3 regions of the Pollutimonas thiosulfatoxidans genome follow, and region 1 is predicted to be linked to each of the others. Evidence: predicted binding sites of a transcription regulator. Region 1 holds the regulator's gene; each other region holds the start of a gene.
What was found. Region 1 encodes HrcA, which represses chaperone genes, less so after heat shock. Its sites were predicted from a motif close to TTAGCACTCNNNNNNNNNGAGTGCTAA; they were not measured.
Positions count from the first base shown of each region.

Region 2: CKA81_RS10135 (co-chaperone GroES) is a predicted target of HrcA. The motif match lies at 3,184-3,210, and genes of this name have one in related genera.
Region 3: rpoH (RNA polymerase sigma factor RpoH) is a predicted target of HrcA. The motif match lies at 4,825-4,851, and genes of this name have one in related genera.

Region 1 is NZ_CP022987.1:304,183-310,997, reverse strand. Features, by position in the region: gene dnaK (molecular chaperone DnaK) at 1-1,499, opposite strand, end outside; gene grpE (nucleotide exchange factor GrpE) at 1,630-2,235, opposite strand; gene hemH (ferrochelatase) at 2,330-3,412, opposite strand; gene hrcA (heat-inducible transcriptional repressor HrcA) at 3,428-4,438, opposite strand; gene CKA81_RS01495 (NAD kinase) at 4,555-5,454, shown strand; gene recN (DNA repair protein RecN) at 5,458-6,815, shown strand, end outside.
Region 2 is NZ_CP022987.1:2,110,908-2,117,722, forward strand. Features, by position in the region: gene CKA81_RS10120 (hypothetical protein) at 1-1,090, opposite strand, end outside; gene CKA81_RS10125 (c-type cytochrome) at 1,425-1,763, opposite strand; gene CKA81_RS10130 (PQQ-dependent sugar dehydrogenase) at 1,750-3,033, opposite strand; gene CKA81_RS10135 (co-chaperone GroES) at 3,267-3,554, shown strand; gene groL (chaperonin GroEL) at 3,586-5,232, shown strand; gene CKA81_RS10145 (diacylglycerol kinase) at 5,379-5,759, shown strand; gene pyrF (orotidine-5'-phosphate decarboxylase) at 5,793-6,608, shown strand; gene CKA81_RS10155 (CinA family protein) at 6,592-6,815, opposite strand, start outside.
Region 3 is NZ_CP022987.1:3,087,353-3,094,167, reverse strand. Features, by position in the region: gene CKA81_RS15030 (COX15/CtaA family protein) at 1-957, shown strand, start outside; gene cyoE (heme o synthase) at 954-1,844, shown strand; gene CKA81_RS15020 (SCO family protein) at 1,863-2,465, shown strand; gene CKA81_RS15015 (MFS transporter) at 2,502-3,677, shown strand; gene rpoH (RNA polymerase sigma factor RpoH) at 3,897-4,784, opposite strand; gene CKA81_RS15005 (MarR family winged helix-turn-helix transcriptional regulator) at 4,963-5,394, opposite strand; gene CKA81_RS15000 (indolepyruvate ferredoxin oxidoreductase subunit alpha) at 5,625-6,815, shown strand, end outside.

The DNA of each region.
Region 1 (6,815 bases):
ATCTTGTTTTCCTTGCCCGTGCCCTTGTCCTTGGCCGAGACATGCAAGATGCCGTTGGCGTCTATGTCGAAAGTGACCTCGATTTGCGGCGTGCCACGCGTAGCGGGCGGTATGCCTTCAAGGTTGAACTCGCCAAGCGCCTTGTTGCCTGCAGCGATTTCACGCTCGCCCTGGAACACCTTGATGGTGACCGCGGGCTGGTTGTCGTCAGCCGTCGAGAACACCTGCGAGAACCGGGTGGGTATGGTGGTGTTCTTTTGGATCATCTTGGTCATGACACCGCCCAGGGTTTCGATACCCAGGGACAGCGGCGTGACGTCCAGCAGCAACACGTCGGTACGATCACCCGACAATACCGAGCCCTGGATGGCCGCACCGGCTGCAACAGCCTCGTCCGGGTTGACGTCCTTGCGAGGATCCTTGCCGAAGAATTCCTTGACCTTCTCCTGGACCTTGGGCATGCGCGTCATGCCACCCACCAGGATCACGTCGTCGATGTCTGACACTTTGACACCGGCGTCCTTGATGGCGATGCGGCATGGCTCTATGGTGCGGTCGATAAGCTCTTCAACCAGCGCTTCCAGCTTGGAGCGCGTCATCTTGAGATTAAGGTGCTTGGGACCGGAAGCGTCCGCCGTAATATAAGGCAGGTTGATCTCGGTTTGCTGCGCTGAAGACAGTTCGATCTTGGCTTTTTCCGCCGATTCTTTCAGGCGCTGCAAGGCCAGGACGTCCTTGGAGAGGTCCACTCCGCTTTCTTTCTTGAACTCGCCAATGATGTAGTCGATGATGCGCTGGTCGAAGTCTTCGCCGCCGAGGAAAGTATCGCCGTTGGTGGACAGTACCTCGAATTGCTTTTCGCCATCGACGTCAGCCAGCTCGATGATGGAAACGTCGAAGGTACCGCCGCCCAGGTCATAAACCGCAATTTTGCGATCGCCCTTTTCGGTCTTGTCCATACCGAAGGCCAAAGCCGCTGCAGTCGGTTCGTTGATGATGCGCTTGACGTCCAGGCCGGCAATGCGGCCGGCATCCTTGGTGGCTTGACGCTGACTGTCGTTGAAGTAGGCGGGCACGGTAATGACAGCCTCGGTGACTTCTTCACCCAGGTAGTCTTCGGCCGTTTTCTTCATTTTGCGCAGCACGTCCGCCGAGATTTGCGGAGGAGCAAGCTTTTTGCCTTGCGCTTCTACCCATGCATCGCCATTGTCGGCCTTGATGATGGTGTAAGGCATGAGCTCGATGTCTTTCTGCACGGCCTTCTCGTCGAACTTGCGACCGATAAGGCGCTTGACGGCGTATAGCGTGTTGTGGGGATTGGTGACCGCCTGGCGCTTGGCCGGCGCACCCACCAGGATTTCGCCGTCCGGCATGTAGGCGACGATGGAAGGCGTGGTACGCGTGCCTTCGGCGTTTTCGATGATTTTTACGCTGCTACCGTCCAGGACCGCGACACAACTGTTAGTCGTGCCCAAGTCAATACCGATAATCTTACCCATATTATTACCCTGCTAAAAATTTTGTTTTGTAAATAACTACCCGATGGGAGGTAGGTGGGGGTAAGCCACCAGTTTTCAAGGCTTACCCGCACTTTTTCTGCTTCAGGCCGGCGAACCGGCGCATGGCCACCTACCCGGGCTGGCCCGACGACACCATGACCAGCGCCGGCCGCAGCACGCGATCGGCAATGGTGTAGCCCTTTTGCAGCACCTGAACAATTTCTCCTTCAGCTCGCTCGGACGGTATGGACGAGATAGCCTGGTGCTGATGGGGATCGAATTTGTCGCCCTCTACTGGAGCAACTTCTTTAAGCAGATTGCGGTCGAAGGCGGCATTAAGCTGGCGCAGCGTGGCCTCGACGCCCTCTTTCCATGATTCGGCCGTCTGGTCGGTAAGGGCCAGCGCCGCCTCCAGGCTGTCCTTGACTGGGATCAGGCTTTCAGCGAACGACTCGGTACCGAATTTGCGCGCCTTGGCGACATCTTCCTGCGCCCGGCGACGTATGTTCTCGGCTTCGGCCTTGGCGCGCAGCAATTCCTCGTGATATTGAGCGACTTGTGCCTGCGATTCTGACAGCAAGGTTGCCCAGTCTTCCTCGGCATTGATTTGCTGCGCTTCGCTTGGGACTTCGGCCGACGTGGTTTGATCGTCGGGCTCGTTAGTCTCGAGTTTTTCGGACGTATCGATCGATGGATCCATTTGCTTGGGATCCAGGGGCTCGTTGGGTGCCGGCATAAAAAATCTCCACATCTAGGTATGCAATCCAATGAAATTGGGGCACACGCCCCCAATTCAAGACCACGCGAACCACGTTGTCCTGTCGTAATACTTAAAGTTTACTCTTGCTGCCGGGCAGCCAGCCTGCCAGATGGGTCTGGACCAGGTCCGCCAGGCTGAGTGCCCATTGCGGATCGTCGTTAAGACAGGGCACGTAGCGAAACTGAATACCGCCCTCCTCCAGGAAGGCATCCCGACATTGCATCTGGATTTCTTCGAGGGTCTCGAGACAATCGGCGACAAAGCCCGGGCACAAGACATCCACCGCCCGGACACCTTGCCGGGCCCAGTCGCGCAAGGTGGGCTCGGTATAGGGCTCCAGCCATTTTTCAGCACCGAAGCGGCTCTGAAAAGACACATGGATCAAGTGTCCATCCTGCCCCAGCCGGGTGCGCAACAAGGCCGCTGTCTCCATGCAATCCCGATAATAGGGATCGCCCTGCTCCACGGTGCGACGCGGCAAACCATGAAAACTCAGCAGCACGCGCTCTGGCTTGCCCTGGTCTTCCCAATGGCGGAGCAGGTGGGTCGCCAGCGCATCGATATAACCGGGCAGGTCGTGATAACGCTTGATGAAACGCAGCTCTGGCTGGTTGCGCATCCGTGCCGCGCAGGCGGTAACGCTATCCACGGCGGTGGCCGTGGTGCTGGCTGCGTATTGCGGATACATGGGCAGCACAACAATGCGGTCGCAACCCGCCGCGCGCAGGCGGGCCAAGGCGTCGGCGATAGAAGGATTGCCATAGCGCATGCCCAGTTCAACGCGTGCCTCTATGCCTTGCGAGGTCAGCGCCTCCTGGACACCCTGGCTCTGGGCCTGGCTCCAGACCAGTAGCGGCGACCCACCCTCCAGCCAGATCTCTTCGTAGCGAGGTGCCAGTGCACGAGGGCGACGCGTCAGAATAAAAGCGTGCAGTATCACTTGCCAGATCCATTGCGGGATCTCTATGACACGCGGGTCCGACAAGAACTCAGCCAGGTATTTGCGTATGGCGGGGGCCGTGGGTTGATCGGGGGTGCCAAGATTGATCATGAGCACGCCGATTGGGCCCGGATCGCGCGGCGGCGGATTTGTGCTGAAGGCCTGCGGATCTGCAGGTTCAGGCAAGTAGCGTGACGGTAAGGATATGGCCATGGAAGGATTTCGGCGTCAGGACTGATTGTGACTGAGAGCGTTGGAAAGCAGGCGGGCTGTAATGTCCACAATGGGGATGACCCGCTCGTAAGCCATGCGGGTAGGCCCGATAACGCCCAGCGTGCCCACGACCGTGCCGTCCACGCCATAAGGTGCGGTAATGACTGAAACGTCGTCCATCGGGACCAACCGCGAGTCGCCGCCGATATAAATCTGTACGCCTTGCGCGCGGCTGGACACATCCAGCAACTGCAGCAGATCGGTCTTTTTCTCGAACAGCGAGAACATGCGCCGCAAGCGATCCATGTCGGACGCAATCTCGGAGATATCCAGCAACTTGCTCTCGCCGGAGATCACCAGCGAGTCGTCCGTATCGGCAGTGGCGGTGCCCGCTTCGACAGCCGCCTGCATCAGCCGGGAGATATCAGCCTGCAGCGAAGACAACTCTTGCGTGATGGCCTGCCGCACTTCGTCGAAGGACATGCCGGCAAAATGCTGGTTGAAGAAGTTGCTGGCTTCGATGAGCTCTTGCTCGAGGTAATCGCGCGAAACAAACAAAATGCGGTTTTGCACGTCGCCATCGGGCGTCACAATAATAAGCAGTACCCGCTTATCGGACAGCCGGATGAATTCAATCTGGCGAAATACCTGCGCCCGTTTGGGTGCCAATACCACTCCTGCGAACTGCGACAGGTTGGACAGCAGGGCTGCGGCCGCCGTGATGGCACGGCCCGGCTCGGCCGCGGGCAGGATCTGCCTGATCTGGCTGGGCGGCAGAACTTCGAAACGCTGTACAGCCAACAGGCGATCGACAAACAGGCGATAACCCTTGGGCGTAGGAATACGGCCCGCCGATGTGTGCGGGCTATGGATGAGGCCGAGATCTTCGAGGTCGGCCATAACGTTGCGGATGGTGGCGGGCGACAGGTCGAACATTTTGGACAAGGTGCGCGAACCCACCGGTTGCCCATCGGCAATGTATCGTTCTATAAGCGCTTTCAGCAGCGCATTGGCTCGGTCGTCCATGGCTCTATTCTAGGCAATCCTGCCAACACGGGTTGTTATACCTACAGCCAACGAGGCGCAGGAACCATATAATCACTTAGTCTCTATTATTCCATCAATCACCCCGGTATTACTTTATGCACTTTAAAACCGTTGCGATCATCGGCCGTTACCAAGACACCGGCCTGGATGCACCGCTGCGTCAACTGGCCGACATGCTGCTGGCAACCGGCTGTAAAGTACTGATGGAAGCCGACACCGCCAGGAATACCGGCATTACCGAATACACCGCCGCCACATATGCCGAAATCGGCCAGCAGGCCGACCTGGCTGTCATCATGGGTGGCGATGGAACCATGCTGGGCGCCGCCCGCCTGCTGGCGCAAAGCGACGTCCCGCTTATCGGCATCAACCACGGCCGGCTGGGCTTCATTACCGATATCCCCCTGCACAGCGCCACCGACGCCCTGGCCAGCGTCATGCATGGCCATTACGACGCCGAAGAGCGTGTCATGCTGGAGGGCCGGGTGGTGCGTGGCAACGACACCCTATTTTCGGGCGTCGCACTTAACGATGTTGTGCTGAACCGCGCAGGGCGCGGCGGCATGATCGAAGTCAGCGTCGATTTCGACGGCGCGTTCATGTATAGCCAACGAGCCGACGGCCTGATCGTGGCCACGCCCACCGGGTCTACCGCCTATTCCCTTTCGGCCAACGGCCCTGTGGTGCATCCCAGCCTTAACGCCATACTGCTGGTGCCTGTTGCCCCGCAAACCTTGTCCAACCGCCCCATCGTGCTGCCTGACAGCGGTACGCTAAGCCTCACCATCTCGGCGCTGGGGCGCGTCGAATCCGGCGCCAGCGTCCACTTCGACATGCAGACCTGGTCCGATTGCCAGCCCGGCGACCGCATCGATATCCGTCGGGCCCAACATACCGTGCGATTTATCCATCCGCGCGGCTACAGCTTCTTCTCCACGCTGCGACGCAAGCTGTACTGGAACCACGTACCGCAACCTTCCGATACGGACGAATAAATCATGCTGCGTACCTTGCACATACGCGATTTCGTCATTGTCGATCAGGCAGACATCCATTTCGAGGCTGGCTTTACCGTGTTCTCCGGCGAGACCGGCGCCGGCAAGTCCATACTTATCGACGCCCTGTCACTGGCCCTGGGGGCCCGGGCCGACACCACTGTGCTGCGCGAAGGCGCTCAAAAAGCGGACATCACCGCCGTCTTCGACGCCCCCGACGCGCTACGACCCTGGCTGCTCGAGCAACAGCTGGACCCGGACGATGCGCTGGTATTGCGACGGGTAATCGACAACCAAAGCCGCAGCCGCGCCTTTATCAATGGGCTGCCCGTTACCCTGGGTCAATTGCGCGATCTGGCCGAACACTTGGTTGACATCCACGGGCAGCACGCACATCAAAGCTTGCTCAAGCCGGCCAACCAACGAGCCTTGCTTGATGCCCACGGCGGCCATCTGCCGCTGGCGGCGCAAGTGCAGCAAGCCTGGCAGGCCTGGCAAACCGCCCAAAAAGCCCTGGCCGCCGCCAGCCAAAACGAAGCCGCCCTGCAGGAAGAACGCGAGCGCCTCGAATGGCAATTGGCCGACCTGGACACCCTCGACCTGCGGCCGGGCGAATGGGACGCCATCACCAACGACCATAGCCGGCTGGCCCACGCTCAGGCACTGCTGGACGGCGCCACCCAAGCGCTGGCCGCTCTCGACGACGAACAAAACTCCGCGCAATCGGCGCTGGGGGTGGCGGCACATAGCCTGCAGCCCCTGCTGCGTCACGACAACCGTTTACAAAGCATTTACGACGCCATCGAGTCCGCGCGCATCGCGGCCAGTGAAGCCGTTTCCGACCTCAACAGCTATCTCGACAAGGTCGAGCTCGACCCCGCCCGTCTCGCCGCAGCGGAAGAACGCCTGGGCGTTATTTTCGACACCGCCCGCAAGTTCAAGATCGATCCGCCCGAGCTCCCCGCCCTGCAGCTATCCTTGCGCCAGCAACTCGAAGCCAGCCAGGCGGCCGCCAATATGCCATTGCTGATCGAACAAAATCGGGCTGCCGCCGCACACTACGACGAACTCGCAGCGCAATTGGCAAAAGCAAGGGCGGCAACCAGCAAACGCCTGGCAAAAAACGTTACCCAGGCTCTCCAGACACTGGCCATGCTAGGCGGACGCTTCCAGATCGAGCTTACCGCCTGCCCGCCGGGTCCTCATGGCACCTCCGCGGTCGAGTTCCTGGTTGCCGGCCACGCGGGCACCACGCCCAAGCCGCTGGCCAAGGTAGCCTCGGGCGGCGAGCTGGCCCGCATTTCGCTCGCGCTATCGGTCATCGCCAGTCAGGCCGCGCGGGTGCCCACCCTCATATTCGA
Region 2 (6,815 bases), 1.7 Mb from region 1:
TGAACTGGTTTCGCATCAGGATGTGTTCGGCCTGGGTGCCCGATGCCCGGTCGCCATCCATGCCGGCCAGCAGCGCCAGCGAACCCTCGTAATCGCCCAGTTCTTCCTGAATTCGTGAGAGCAGCAGCACGTGATCGGGCAGCTGGGGGTAGCGGCGAAGCACGTCGCGCACGCGGCACGAGGCATTACGCAGATCGCCGGCATCCCAGAGCCGTTCGATGTGCTCGGCGCTCTCGTCGGCGGAAAGCTTTGGCACCGCAGGCTGCGGGGTGGACACGCCCATTCGCGGACGCATGAAGTTCTTGTACCACTCCGAGTACAGGCGCTCGGAAAAAGCCGGGGTGTAGTGCGTCAGATCCAGCCCGCCGTCCTCCATCGCGTCGGCCTGCCCGAGCTTGTTCATCAGCGGCGTCGGATCGTAGCAAGGCACGCCGATACGCTGGGCGGCGGCGGTAACGGCAGCGATCAGTTGTGCCCGCTGTTCAATCGTCACATTGTCCGGCGTGGTGGCATTGACGTGTGTGACAAACACTAGCTTGTCCCCATCCAGCAGCTCGGCCAGCTGGCGCATTTGCTGCTCGATCTCCTCGTCCGTCTGATCGCGCTTGACGATGCGGGCGAGCAAGTCACGGTCATCCGTGCTGAGGCTATTGAATGCCGCATCCTGGTCCAGCACGGCGCGGCGCTCGGCAAGCGATTCGACGTTGGCCATGGACCAGAACTGACGGGTACGCGCCCGATCAGCGAAAAACTCGCTGAAATAGCGGACTAAATAGTTGGATTGGATGGGAAGGCCGTCGATGGTCAAGAGCTTGCGCGAAGACAGCTCGACCATATACAGGTCGGCCGGCTTGTGCGTGCCGCGACGAGCCTGCGCGCCATTAGAAGGCCGAAAGATCAGGCGCTGGACGTCTTCTGGAATATCGGCTTTGCCGAGCATGAATCGCGCCTGCTGAAGCGCTTCGGCAACCGTGTGCACGAAACCGTAGTTTCGGCCGAGTTGCAGCTTGATCGGGTAACGCCCCAGTGCATCGCGCAGCGGCGTATGGATGCGGCAGGTCCCTATCGGAGCGATGGTAAAAACAGTCATTCAGGGTCTCTCCTGTGGTGATGGATAAGAGGCGTCAGCCTAGAGAGTCCAGCACGAGAGCAGACACAAAAAAAATGCCACCCGTCGGCGAGTAAATCGACATCAAGTCGAGATACGCATGCCGCATACGGGCGGACAGATAGGTAGATCTCTCGGTAGCGGGCCAAGGCATGCTAGATGGGTCGCACAGCGAAGTTATTTCTAAAAATTTTTATTGCTGTGGAAATGAATCGGGGTAACTACCAATACACTGGGGAGCTCCCTCAAACCATTACAACTATGACAAGCATGGCAACATAAACATTTGGCCGATCGCTAATAGACGTTAAAGGTGCTAGGGCGCAGTCTTTAGCTGTATCTCTACACTTTGGTAGTAGGCTGCGAGGTCAGCCATGTCGTCGTCGCTCAGGCCGGCCGCCATGAGGTTCATCACCTCGTGCTCGCGCGCCTTGGACTTGAAATCCTTCAGCGCTTTCACCAGATACATTTCGTTCTGGCCGGCGAGATTGGGTGCGTCGGGCGCTGTTGCCATGCCCTGGGCGCCGTGGCACACGGCACACTGCATGGACTTGGCCCGACCAGCCTCGATATCCGCACTCCAGGACGGCACGGCCAGGCCGGCCAGCCCCAGAGCAAGGAAAACCGAGGCTGGGCTGATGCTACTTCCCTTCATACGCTACGCGATAAATGGCGCCCACCATGTCATCCGAGATCAGCATGGAGCCGTCAGGCAGAAACGCGACGTCGACGGGGCGACCGAGGTACTCGTTCTTGTCGCTTAACCAGCCGTCCGCAAAGATCTCCGTCTCGCCCGCCGTGCCATCTTCTTTCAAGCTCGTGAACAGGACGCGCGCGCCGATAGGTGTGGTTCTGTTCCAGGACCCGTGCTGAGCGGTAAACAAGCCATTGCGATACTTCTCGGGAAACATCTCCCCCTTGGCGAAGTGGATCCCGAGGTCAGCCGCGTGAGCGTCCGTCTCGACCTGGGGAAACACCACATCGGCGGGCGGCTCGACATCCTTGAACTCCACCGTGCGTATGTTGCCGCCTCCGTAATAGGGGAAGCCGAAATGCTGGCCGAGTTGCGGCGCGCGGTTCAGCTCTCCCGGTGGAATGTCGTCTCCCATGCCATCTACCTGGTTGTCCGAGAACCACAGCACCTTGTCCTTGGGATTGAAATCCATCCCAACCGAATTGCGAACGCCATACGCGAAGACCTCGCGGTTCTTGCCGTCGGCGTCCATCCGTATGATGCCCATCATGCCGGTCTTGTCGTAAAGCTCGAGTTTTTCCTTGGGCGGCACGTTGTATGGGTTGCCCAGGGTGACATACAGCTTGTTGTCCGGACCGATGCGGCAGGTGCGAGCACCGTGGTTGAAGCTTTCATCGTCCACCGGTATGAGTTCACCCTGTGGAACGACAATGCCTGCGGCGACGTCCGGCCCCTCATAGAAGAACTCGGCTGCCGGAAACACAAGCACGCGATTGTGCTCGACACTGTACAAGAAGCCGTCCTGGGAGAAACACAATCCGTTCGGCACTTTGAAGCTTACGGACGGCGCGAAGCGCTTCACGTCGTCTGCTACGCGGCTCTTGGTCCGGTCTGTTACCGACCAGATCTTGTTTTTTCGGGTGCCGACAAACACGACGCCTGTCGAGGGCCCGACCGCCATGTGGCGCGCGTCTGGCACAATGGCATAGAGGCTGATGGTGAACCCCTCTGGGACCTTGACGTTCGTGAGTATGCGCTTGATTGCCTCGGCACGATCGCCTGTTTGCGGGATGGACTCAATATCCAGTGAGGCGCCCGTCGTGCCCATATTCATGAGCTTTTCAATGTTGTCCGGGACCTGACCCTGACCCTGCGCGATCACACCGCTAGATAACGCGGTAAGCGCAAGTCCGACTACAACTGCTGATACACCTCTTTTAGTGCGTTGCATTGTCGTCTCCTTGATGGACTTACTGTCCCCCGCAACTGCGGAAGGCGTTTTTGATTCTACGCAGAACCGGATGAAAATCGACAGCAGCGGCGCTTGCACTTGTAACAATCCATGCCCGCCCCCTTGAAGATTCCAACTTCGTCCTTATAATTAGCACTCGAAGGGGCTGAGTGCTAACAGGCCGCCCCCCGCCTTTTTTTCTTAATCATTATTTATTGAACAGGAGTTCCTTCATGGCACTGCGTCCTTTGAATGATCGTGTGATCATCAAACGTCTGGACAACGAGCGCACTACCGCCTCGGGTATCGTCATCCCTGAAAGCGCCGCTGAAAAGCCCGACCAGGGTGAAGTTGTGGCCGTTGGCCCCGGCAAGCGCTCCGATGACGGCAAAGTGCAACCTGTCGACCTGAAAGTAGGCGACAAGGTTCTCTTCGGCAAATATGCCGGCCAAACCGTCAAGGTTGATGGCGACGAACTACTCGTCATCCGCGAGGAAGAAATCCTCGCCGTGATCCAGTAATCAGACCCGAATCTACATAAGGAATTCTACAATGGCTGCAAAACAAGTTTTATTCGGCGATGACGCACGCGTTCGCATCGTACGTGGCGTAAACATTCTCGCCAATGCTGTCAAGACAACCTTGGGCCCCAAGGGTCGCAACGTTGTGCTCGACCGCTCTTTCGGCGCACCTACCGTCACTAAAGATGGTGTATCGGTTGCCAAAGAAATCGAACTCAAAGACAAGTTCGAAAACATCGGCGCTCAGTTGGTCAAGGAAGTGGCTTCCAAGACTTCCGACAACGCTGGCGACGGCACCACCACGGCTACCGTGCTGGCCCAGTCCATCGTTGAAGAAGGCCTGAAGTACGTTGCCGCCGGCATCAACCCCATGGACCTGAAGCGCGGTATCGACAAAGCGGTTGCCGTGGCTGTGGAAGAGCTCAAGAAGCTGTCCAAGCCTTGCACTACCAGCAAGGAAATCGCCCAGGTTGGTTCCATCTCGGCCAACGCCGACTCCTCCATTGGCGAGATCATTGCCAATGCCATGGACAAGGTTGGCAAGGAAGGCGTGATTACCGTTGAAGACGGCAAGTCGCTGGATAACGAACTTGATGTCGTCGAAGGCATGCAATTCGACCGCGGCTACCTGTCGCCCTACTTCATCAACAACCCGGACAAGCAAGTTTCCGTGCTGGAAGATCCGTATGTCCTGATTTTCGACAAGAAAATCAGCAACATCCGCGACCTGCTGCCCATCCTGGAGCAAGTTGCCAAGTCCAGCCGTCCTCTGCTGATCGTTGCCGAAGACGTCGAAGGCGAAGCACTGGCCACCCTGGTTGTGAACAACATCCGCGGCATCCTGAAGACCACCGCAGTCAAGGCTCCTGGCTTTGGCGACCGTCGCAAAGCCATGCTGGAAGACATCGCCATCCTGACGGGCGGCGTGGTGATCTCCGAAGAAACCGGCATGTCGCTTGAGAAAGCCACCGTCGAAGACCTCGGCCAGGCCAAGCGCATTGAAGTTGCCAAAGAAAACACCATCATCATCGATGGCGCTGGTGACGGCAAGTCGATCGAAGCACGCGTCAAGCAAATCCGCGTCCAGATCGAAGAAGCCACTTCCGATTACGATCGCGAAAAACTGCAAGAGCGCGTTGCCAAATTGGCAGGCGGCGTTGCTGTGATTCGTGTTGGCGCTGCCACCGAAATCGAAATGAAGGAAAAGAAAGCCCGCGTCGAAGATGCTCTGCATGCTACGCGCGCCGCAGTCGAAGAAGGCATTGTTCCTGGAGGCGGTGTTGCACTGATCCGCGCCAAGGCTGCCATCGCACAACTGAAGGGCGACAACGTCGACCAGGAAGCCGGCATCAAGCTGATCCTGCGCGCTGTTGAAGCACCGCTGCGCACCATCGTTGAAAACGCCGGCGACGAAGCCAGCGTTGTGGTCAACAATGTAGCTAACGGCACCGGCAACTACGGCTACAACGCCGCTACCGGCGAGTACGGCGACCTGGTTGAACAAGGCGTGCTGGATCCCACCAAGGTTACCCGCACTGCCTTGCAAAACGCAGCGTCGGTTGCCAGCCTGTTGCTGACGACGGAAGCCGCAGTGGCTGAAATCCCAGAAGACAAGTCTGCTCCTGCCATGCCAGACATGGGTGGAATGGGCGGTATGGGTGGTATGGGCGGCTTCTAATTGCGCCTTGCTTAGCCGTAACCCGGGCGTCCGCGCCCGGGCTTGCATCGAAAGCCTCCGATTTATTCGGAGGCTTTTTTGCGTTGGCGGTCTGCACCTATAATGCATCGGTTGCGCCGCCCGGCGCGGCCTTTACCGGTACATCGATGACCACTTCGCATTCGCCCTTTAAAAGCAAGGGCGGCCTTGCCCGCCTGTTCAAAGCCCTGCGCTATTCCGCTCAAGGCCTTGCCGCCGCCTTCCGGCATGAAGCGGCGTTTCGACAAGAGCTGCTGTTGGCCGTGGTGATGACACCGATGGCATTCTGGCTTGGCCGCAACCCGATCGAAACCATGATGTTGCTTGGCACGCTGGTTCTACTGCTGATCGTAGAGCTGCTTAACTCGGCAATGGAGGCATTGGCGGATGCCATCACGCTAGAGCCTCACCCATTGGTAGGCCGGGCCAAAGACCTGGGCAGCGCAGCCGTCATGTTGACCATACTGCTGGGCGCAGCGGTCTGGGTGTGCGTGGCGCTACGCCTATAATCTGGCGTACTTTATCCATATCGTAAGCACCACATGACCTTCATTGAAAAGCTGGCCAAGGCCTGGGCAACGTCCGGTTCGATGCTGACAGTGGGCCTGGATCCCGACCCTCAACGCTTTCCCGCCGAATTGCAGGGCCACCCCGACGCCATCTTCGAGTTCTGCCGCGCCATCGTCGACGTAACCGCCCAGTACGCCTGCGCCATCAAGCCGCAGATCGCTTACTTCTCGGCCGAGCGCGCGGAAGACCAGTTGGAGGCTCTGTGTGACTACGTACGTGAACACCACCCGGACCTGCCCATTATTCTGGACGCCAAGCGCGGCGACATCGGATCGACAGCGCAGCAGTATGCGCGCGAAGCCTTCGAGCGCTATCAGGCTGACGCCGTCACGGTCAATCCCTACATGGGCTCCGACTCGATAACGCCCTACCTCGAATGGGATGACAAGGGCGTCATCATCCTGTGCCGCACATCCAATCCTGGCGGCTCCGACCTGCAGTTCATAGAGTCTGCCGACGGCACGCCGCTGTATCTGCGCGTGGCAGCGCTGGCTGCGGATCGCTGGAATGGCAACGGCCAATGCGCCTTGGTAGTAGGCGCGACGTTTCCGGAGGAAATCGCCAAGGTGCGCGCGCGGGTGGCGGACATGCCGCTGCTGATACCCGGTATCGGCGCACAAGGCGGCGACATCCCCTCCACAGTGAAGGCCGGACTGGACAGCCAAGGGACAGGCATGATGATCAACTCGTCGCGGGCGATTTTATACGCCAGCACGGGCGACGACTGGCGTGTGGCGGCAGCCCTGGCAGCGCGCCAGACGCGTGACGCCATCAACGCTGTTCGATAAGGCTTATTGCGGTCATCAGCGCATAGTCGACCGCGGCCGCGCGTATCTGAGCTCGCTCGCCCTCGAATATTCTGGTCATGGCTCGGGTTACGACGCCGTCGGCCGTGCGCTGTGCAAAGCCGAAACACACCATGCCCACGGGTTTGCCAGGCGTGCCGCCGCCGGGGCCGGCCACACCAGTCGTCGAGATGGCCACGTTGGCCGGCA
Region 3 (6,815 bases), 770 kb from region 1:
ACTCTGGATCTGATCATGTTCGGCGCATTCGTGCGCTTGACCGACTCGGGCCTGGGTTGCCCCGATTGGCCCGGTTGCTACGGCAAGGTGACGCCCCTGGGCGCCAGCGGACACATCGAGCAGGCATTGGAATCCATGCCTTATGGCGCCGTGAGCTTTTCCAAGGCCTGGATCGAAATGATCCACCGCTACGTGGGTTCCATACTGGGCATGATGATCATCGGGATCGTTTATCTGGCCTGGCGATATCGTCGCGAGCTGGGGCAAACGCCACGGCTGGCCGTGGTGACCTTGATCGCGGTTTGCGTGCAAGGCGCTTTCGGCGCCTGGACAGTCACTCACCAGCTGATGCCCATCATCGTGACGACCCATTTGCTGGGCGGCATGCTGTTGCTGGCCTTGATGACCTGGCTGGCGGCGCGCGAGAAATCGCATCTCCCGATCAGCCCCGCAGCGCAGCGCTGGCGCCCCTGGATGGCGGGCGGGATTGCGCTGCTGTTCGTTCAGATTGCGCTGGGCGGCTGGGTAAGCACCAATTATGCCGCTTTGGCCTGCATGGACTTTCCCACCTGCCATGGCCAGTGGCTGCCCGAGATGGATTTTGAAGGTGGCTATTCGCTGTTTCGTGGGCTGGGCGTGCTGCCATCGGGCGAGATGATCTCGCAGCATGCGCTGACCGCTATCCATTGGGTACACCGCAACTTCGCGTTTATTGTGTTTGCCTATCTGGCCGCCCTGGCGTGGCAGATGATGTCAGAACCGGGCCTGCGCGGCCCGGCCAGGTTGGTACTGCTGTTGCTGTTTGCCCAACTGGCAACCGGACTGACGACTATCTTCTTCCAGTGGCCCCTGCTGATCGCCGTCCTGCATAACGGCGGCGCTGCCGGCCTGGTGCTGGCCAGCGTCACCCTGCTGGTTCGCCTATCGCGTGCCCAAGGGGCTAAAATACCAACATGACTACCGCAACCGCCCCCACCCAACCTTTATTGCGACAGTATCTTGTCCTGACCAAGCCACGCGTCACGCAACTGGCGGTGTTCTGTGCAGTAATTGGCATGTTCCTGGCCAGCCCTGGCTTGCCTGACTGGCGCCCGGTCATCGCTGGCACTATCGGCATCTGGCTGATGGCGGCAGCGGCCTTTGCCGTCAACTGCCTGATCGAACAGGAAATCGACGCTCGCATGCTGCGCACCGCCAGGCGCGCTACCGCTCGCGGCACGATCAGCAACATGCAGGTCATACTGCTGTCGGGCGTGCTGGGCGGCCTGGGTATGGTGGTTCTGTACAACTTGGTCAATCCGCTGACCATGTGGCTTACCTTCGCGACTTTCGTCGGTTACGCCATCATCTATACGATGGTGCTCAAGCCGCTTACGCCGCAAAACATTGTTATCGGCGGCCTGTCCGGCGCCATGCCGCCCGCTCTGGGTTGGGCCGCGGTGGCCAATTCGGTCCCGGCCGAAGCCTGGCTGCTGGTCCTGATCATATTCATCTGGACGCCACCTCATTTCTGGGCGCTGGCCTTGTATCGCAACACCGATTACGCCAAGTCCGGCTTGCCCATGCTGCCTGTTACCCACGGCAAACAATTCACCCGCCTGCATATCCTGCTATACAGCTTTGTGCTGTTCGCAGCCACCCTGCTGCCTTATGTGGTCCGCATGAGCGGCCTGTTTTACCTGGTGTCGGCGGTAGTGCTCAGCGGCCTTTTCGTGATGTATGCCTGGCGTTTGTACAAAGCCTATTCGGACGAGCTCTCCCGCAAGCTGTTCCGATTCTCCATTCTTTATTTGTCGCTGCTCTTTGCGGCCTTGCTCCTCGATCACTGGATCAGACTGCTCTGATCCTCCTACGGAAGTCTCATGTTTGTGTATTCCAGTAAACGCCGCGCCCTGCTTGCCCTGACTGGCGCCATCGGCGTAACAGGCCTGTTGGCCGCCTGCGGCAAGAAGGACGTGCAGTTCAAGGGGTCGGACATCAGCGGCACCAAGCTAGGCCAAGACATGGCCATGCAAGATGGCTCGGGCCAGGTGCGCACACTGGCCGACTACCAGGGCAAGGTGGCTGTCATTTTCTTCGGCTTCACACAGTGCCCCGACGTTTGCCCCACGGCCATGGCAGAGCTTTCGCAAGCCATGACGCTGTTGGGCGACGACGCCCAAAAGGTGCAGGTCATCATGATCAGCGTAGACCCAGCGCGCGACACGCCGGAAGTGCTGTCCGCCTACGTCCAGGCTTTCAACCCCAGCTTCGTCGGCCTGACCGGCACGCCCGAGCAATTAAGTACCACAGCCAAGTCTTTCAAAACCTATTACGCCAAGTCCGCCGGGGCAACGCCAGAGCAGTACAGCATGGACCACGCCTCGTCTTTCTATATTCTTGACCAGCAAGGCGAAGCGCGCGTACTGGCCAGCGGCAACTCCTCCGCGCAAGACATCGCTCACGACATCCGCCAGCTTCTATAACCCGTGACACACCGCGGCACTTGGTTCTTCGTGTTGATGGCGGCCGCCATCCTGATGGTGACAATGGGGGCCCGGCAGTCGCTGGGTCTGTTCATGTTCCCCCTGAACGAGCACACCGGCCTGGGCATTGCCAGCATCAGCTTTGCCATGGCGATCGGGCAGTTTGTCTGGGGCGCTGTGCAGCCGGTATTTGGCGCCGTGGCGGACCGCTGGGGTCCGGGGCGCGTGATTGTGCTGGGCGCCGTGATGCTGGCCGCGGGCTGCGTGATGACCACCCAGGTCACCAGCGAATTTGGGCTGATTTTCGCTCTGGGCTTGCTAAGCGCTGCCGGAGCTGGGGCCGGAAGCTTCTCCATACTTATCGGCGCCACCGCCCAGCGCATTCCAGCAGAGCGCCGTTCGTTTGCCGGGGGCGTCATCAATGCCGGTGGCAGCATGGGACAGTTTGTGTTTGCCCCGCTGAACCAGGCCGTGATGTCCGCCTTCGGGTGGATGCACGCCATGTGGATGATGGCGGTGCTGGCGTTGACTACCGCGCCCATGGCTTGGTGGCTCCGTGGCAACAAGCACAAGCCTGTCCACCATGACGACGCCATACCCGGCTTGTCGCTGCGCGGGCAACTGAAAATTGCCTCGCGCAATCGCAGCTACTGGTGCTTGCATGCAGGGTTCTTCACTTGCGGCTTTCATATCGCGTTTCTGGTCACCCACATGCCGGGCGAGGTCAATTTATGCGGTTTGAGCGCCAACGTGGCGTCGACCTCGCTGGCCATCATCGGCCTGGCCAATGTCATGGGCAGCCTGGCCGCCGGGGCGTTCGGTACGCGCGTACGCATGAAGATGATACTTTTTTGGATGTATGCATCCCGCGCCGTCGCAATACTTATCTACATGGCTGCACCGAAAGAGCCATGGACCTTCTATATATTTGCTGCTGCGCTGGGCGCCACCTGGCTGGCAACCGTGCCGCCGACCGCCGGCCTTACCGCCAAAATCTTCGGCACGCGCTATCTCGCAACGCTTTTTGGCCTGACGCTGCTCAGTCACCAGATCGGCGGCTTCTTCGGGGCATGGCTGGGCGGCGTAGCCCTCGTGTCGTTCGGCAGTTATGAGTGGATCTGGTGGGCGGACGCAGCCCTGGCGGTTGCTGCCGCCCTGGTCAATCTGCCCATCCAGGAAACCAGGCCGATACGGCAGCCGGCCATGGCATAAGCGCGGGGCATAAAAAATGGGACACCTTGGTAGGTGTCCCATAGAACATCCGCTTCAATAGGGAGGGGAAGAGGAGAAGCCGAAGCGGACGGAGACGAATGGCTCGCGCATCGCTATGCAAACCCATTGTCTATGCTGTTTAGTCACATCGTATGCAAATAAGTTCGCCGGCCACGCCACGGATATGTAATAGTTCTTTTCCGCCGCGCGGCGATGGCGCTATTCGGTAAGCGCCAACCTGAGCTTCTTGAACGCTGCGGACTCGATCTGCCGAATTCGCTCTGCCGACACGCCGAATTCAGCTGCGAGCTCGTGCAAAGTGGCACCGCCTTCGTCTTGCAGCCAGCGCGCCTGCACAATGCGGCGCGAGCGTGGATCCAGCGATGTCAGGGCGTCTTCCAGCCCCGTGCCCTGCAAGTCATCGTACGCACGGCGTTCGAGCACCCGCGATGGCTCTTGTTGGCCGTCGTCCGACAGGTAGGATATAGGGGCGAAGCTGTCATCGTCGTCGTCGCCGCTGTTTTCCAGGGCCATCTCGCGGCCGGACATCCGCACTTCCATCTCGCTGACGTCTTGGGGCCGCACGTTAAGCTCGCGCGCAATCTCGTTGACCTGATCGGGATCTAGCGTTTGGCCGTCGGGCCGCATGCGGCGCAGGTTGAAAAACAGCTTGCGCTGCGCCTTGGTGGTGGCCACCTTGACCATCCGCCAGTTGCGCACGATGTACTCGTGAATTTCGGCCTTGATCCAGTGGACGGCAAACGACACCAGCCGTACGCCGCGCTCGGGGTCGAAGCGCTTGACGGCCTTCATCAGGCCGATATTGCCCTCTTGGATAAGGTCGGCGTGCGCCAGACCGTAGCCCAGATACTGGCGGGCTATGGAAACCACCAGGCGTAGGTGAGACGTAATGAGTTGACGGGCGGCGTCAAGGTCGGACTCGTCGCGCAGACGTTTGCCCAGCGCAGTTTCTTCTTCCTGCGTAAGCATGGGCAGGCGGTTTACCGCGCTGATGTACGCTTCGATCGTACCTAAGGCACCCGGATTCGAAATCGCCATGGCCAACTGATTGCTGGTCAGGGTCAAAGAATGCGAATTATGGGTCATCGGATAAGCGATCCTCTTGAATAGCGGATGGTAAGTAAGTTTAGCACTCTGAACAGCGGAGTGCTAATACCAAAAGTAGCTGAGCAAGTAACTGTATATTGGACTGCCTCAGCGGCGCTAAGTTCCTGCCCTGTCAGCAAGTGTCGAGCCGCAGACGGCTGGCCGGCCCATGGCGACATCAAGTAATGATGGCGCGCAGCATATCGACCAACCGATCAGCATGGTCGGCATCCAGCTTGGACAATACGCGGCGCTGATGCTCCATGGCGCGGTCGCACAGGCCGCTGATGAGGCGCGCACCCTTGGGGGTAATCGTTACCAGCGTCTGCCTGCGGTCGGCCCGGGACGTCCGCATACGGATGTAGCCCTGGCTTTCCAGACGCGGCAAGACCTTGCTTAGCGTTGGTTGCTTGGTAACGGCCAGCTCGGCCAGGGTACCCACAGTTTCGCCTTCGCCCTCAATCAGGCTGCCCAGCACTCGCCATTCGGTCACGGTAAGGCCGGCCTTGCGCACTTCCACGTGGAATTCGGCTGAGATACGGTGGCTGGCCTGGGCCAGCACGGAAGCAAGATAACGGTGTACGAAGCGGGTGGGTTCGCCGGACTGCATCAACCAATTCCTTTCAAGAGCGCCTCCAGCAGCCATCCGCGGCTATCGGCCCGATGCCCGATATAGTAGCCGGAAACCACCGTAAACATCGCTACCCCCAGGCCTAATAGTGGTAATTACTTATACCCAAGCAACTGTTATATCTATTAAATTTCACTTTTATATGAATATTCATATTTTAGCTCTGCAGCAGAAGCTTTAGGCTTCAAGATAGACGGCCGGGAGGCACCATGGCGGAACGCTCGTTCAAGAAAGAAGTACAGCAATTGCGCATCGGCGCGGGCGAAGAGTTCCGCGGCGAAGGCATTCTGGCGGTTACCAAGGCGCTGTTGCAATGCGGCGTCGGCTACGTTGCGGGCTACCAAGGCTCGCCCATATCGCACTTGATGGACGTTCTGGCCGACGCGCAAGAAATCCTCGACGAACTGGGCGTGCACTTCGAAGCCAGCGCGTCCGAGGCCACGGCCGCCGCAACGCTGGCCGCCTCGGTGATGTACCCCATACGCGGTGCGGTCACCTGGAAGTCCACAGTGGGCACCAATGTTGCCTCTGACGCCCTGGCCAACCTGGCATCGGGCGGCGTGACAGGCGGCGCGCTGATCGTGGTGGGGGAAGACTACGGCGAGGGTTCCTCCATCATGCAGGAACGCACGCATGCTTTCGCCATGAAATCGCAAATCTGGCTGCTGGACCCTCGACCCAATTTGGAAAGCATGGTGAAAGCGGTGGAGGACGGCTTCCAGTTGTCTGAAGCCAGCAACACTCCGGTGATACTGCAGTTGCGCATACGGGGCTGCCATGTGCATGGCCGCTTCATCGCCAAAGACAATAAGCGTCCGCCGCTCAGCCTCGGCCAGGCGCTGGACAACCCCGTGCGGGACACCAGCCGCATTGTCCTGCCGCCCGCCTCTTTCCAGCACGAGCATGAAAAAATACAGGCGCGCTGGCCGGCAGCCATTAAATACATCAAAGAAAACAAGCTGAATGAACTCTTTGACGGTGAGCACGGCGAACTCGGCCTGATTCTGCAAGGCGGTCTGTACAACGGCGTGATCCGCGCGCTCCAGCTATTGGGGCTGGCTGATACTTTCGGCAACAGCCGCATACCGCTGTATGTCATGAACGTGACCTACCCGGTTGTGGATGACGAGATCCGATCATTTTGCGAGCACAAGAAAGCGGTGCTGCTGATCGAAGAAGGGCAGCCAAATTACATAGAGCAAAACCTCAACACCATTTTGCGCCAGGCCGGCATGGATACCGCGCTGGCCGGCAAGGACGTATTGCCGCTGGCGGGCGAATACACCACTGCAGTGATCCGCGACGGCCTGCAGGCTTTCCTGAGCAAGCACAGCCCAGGCCTGCTGCATGAAGTGGCTGACGCGCCCGCCGCCAGCAAGCCCTTGATGAAAGAACAAGTG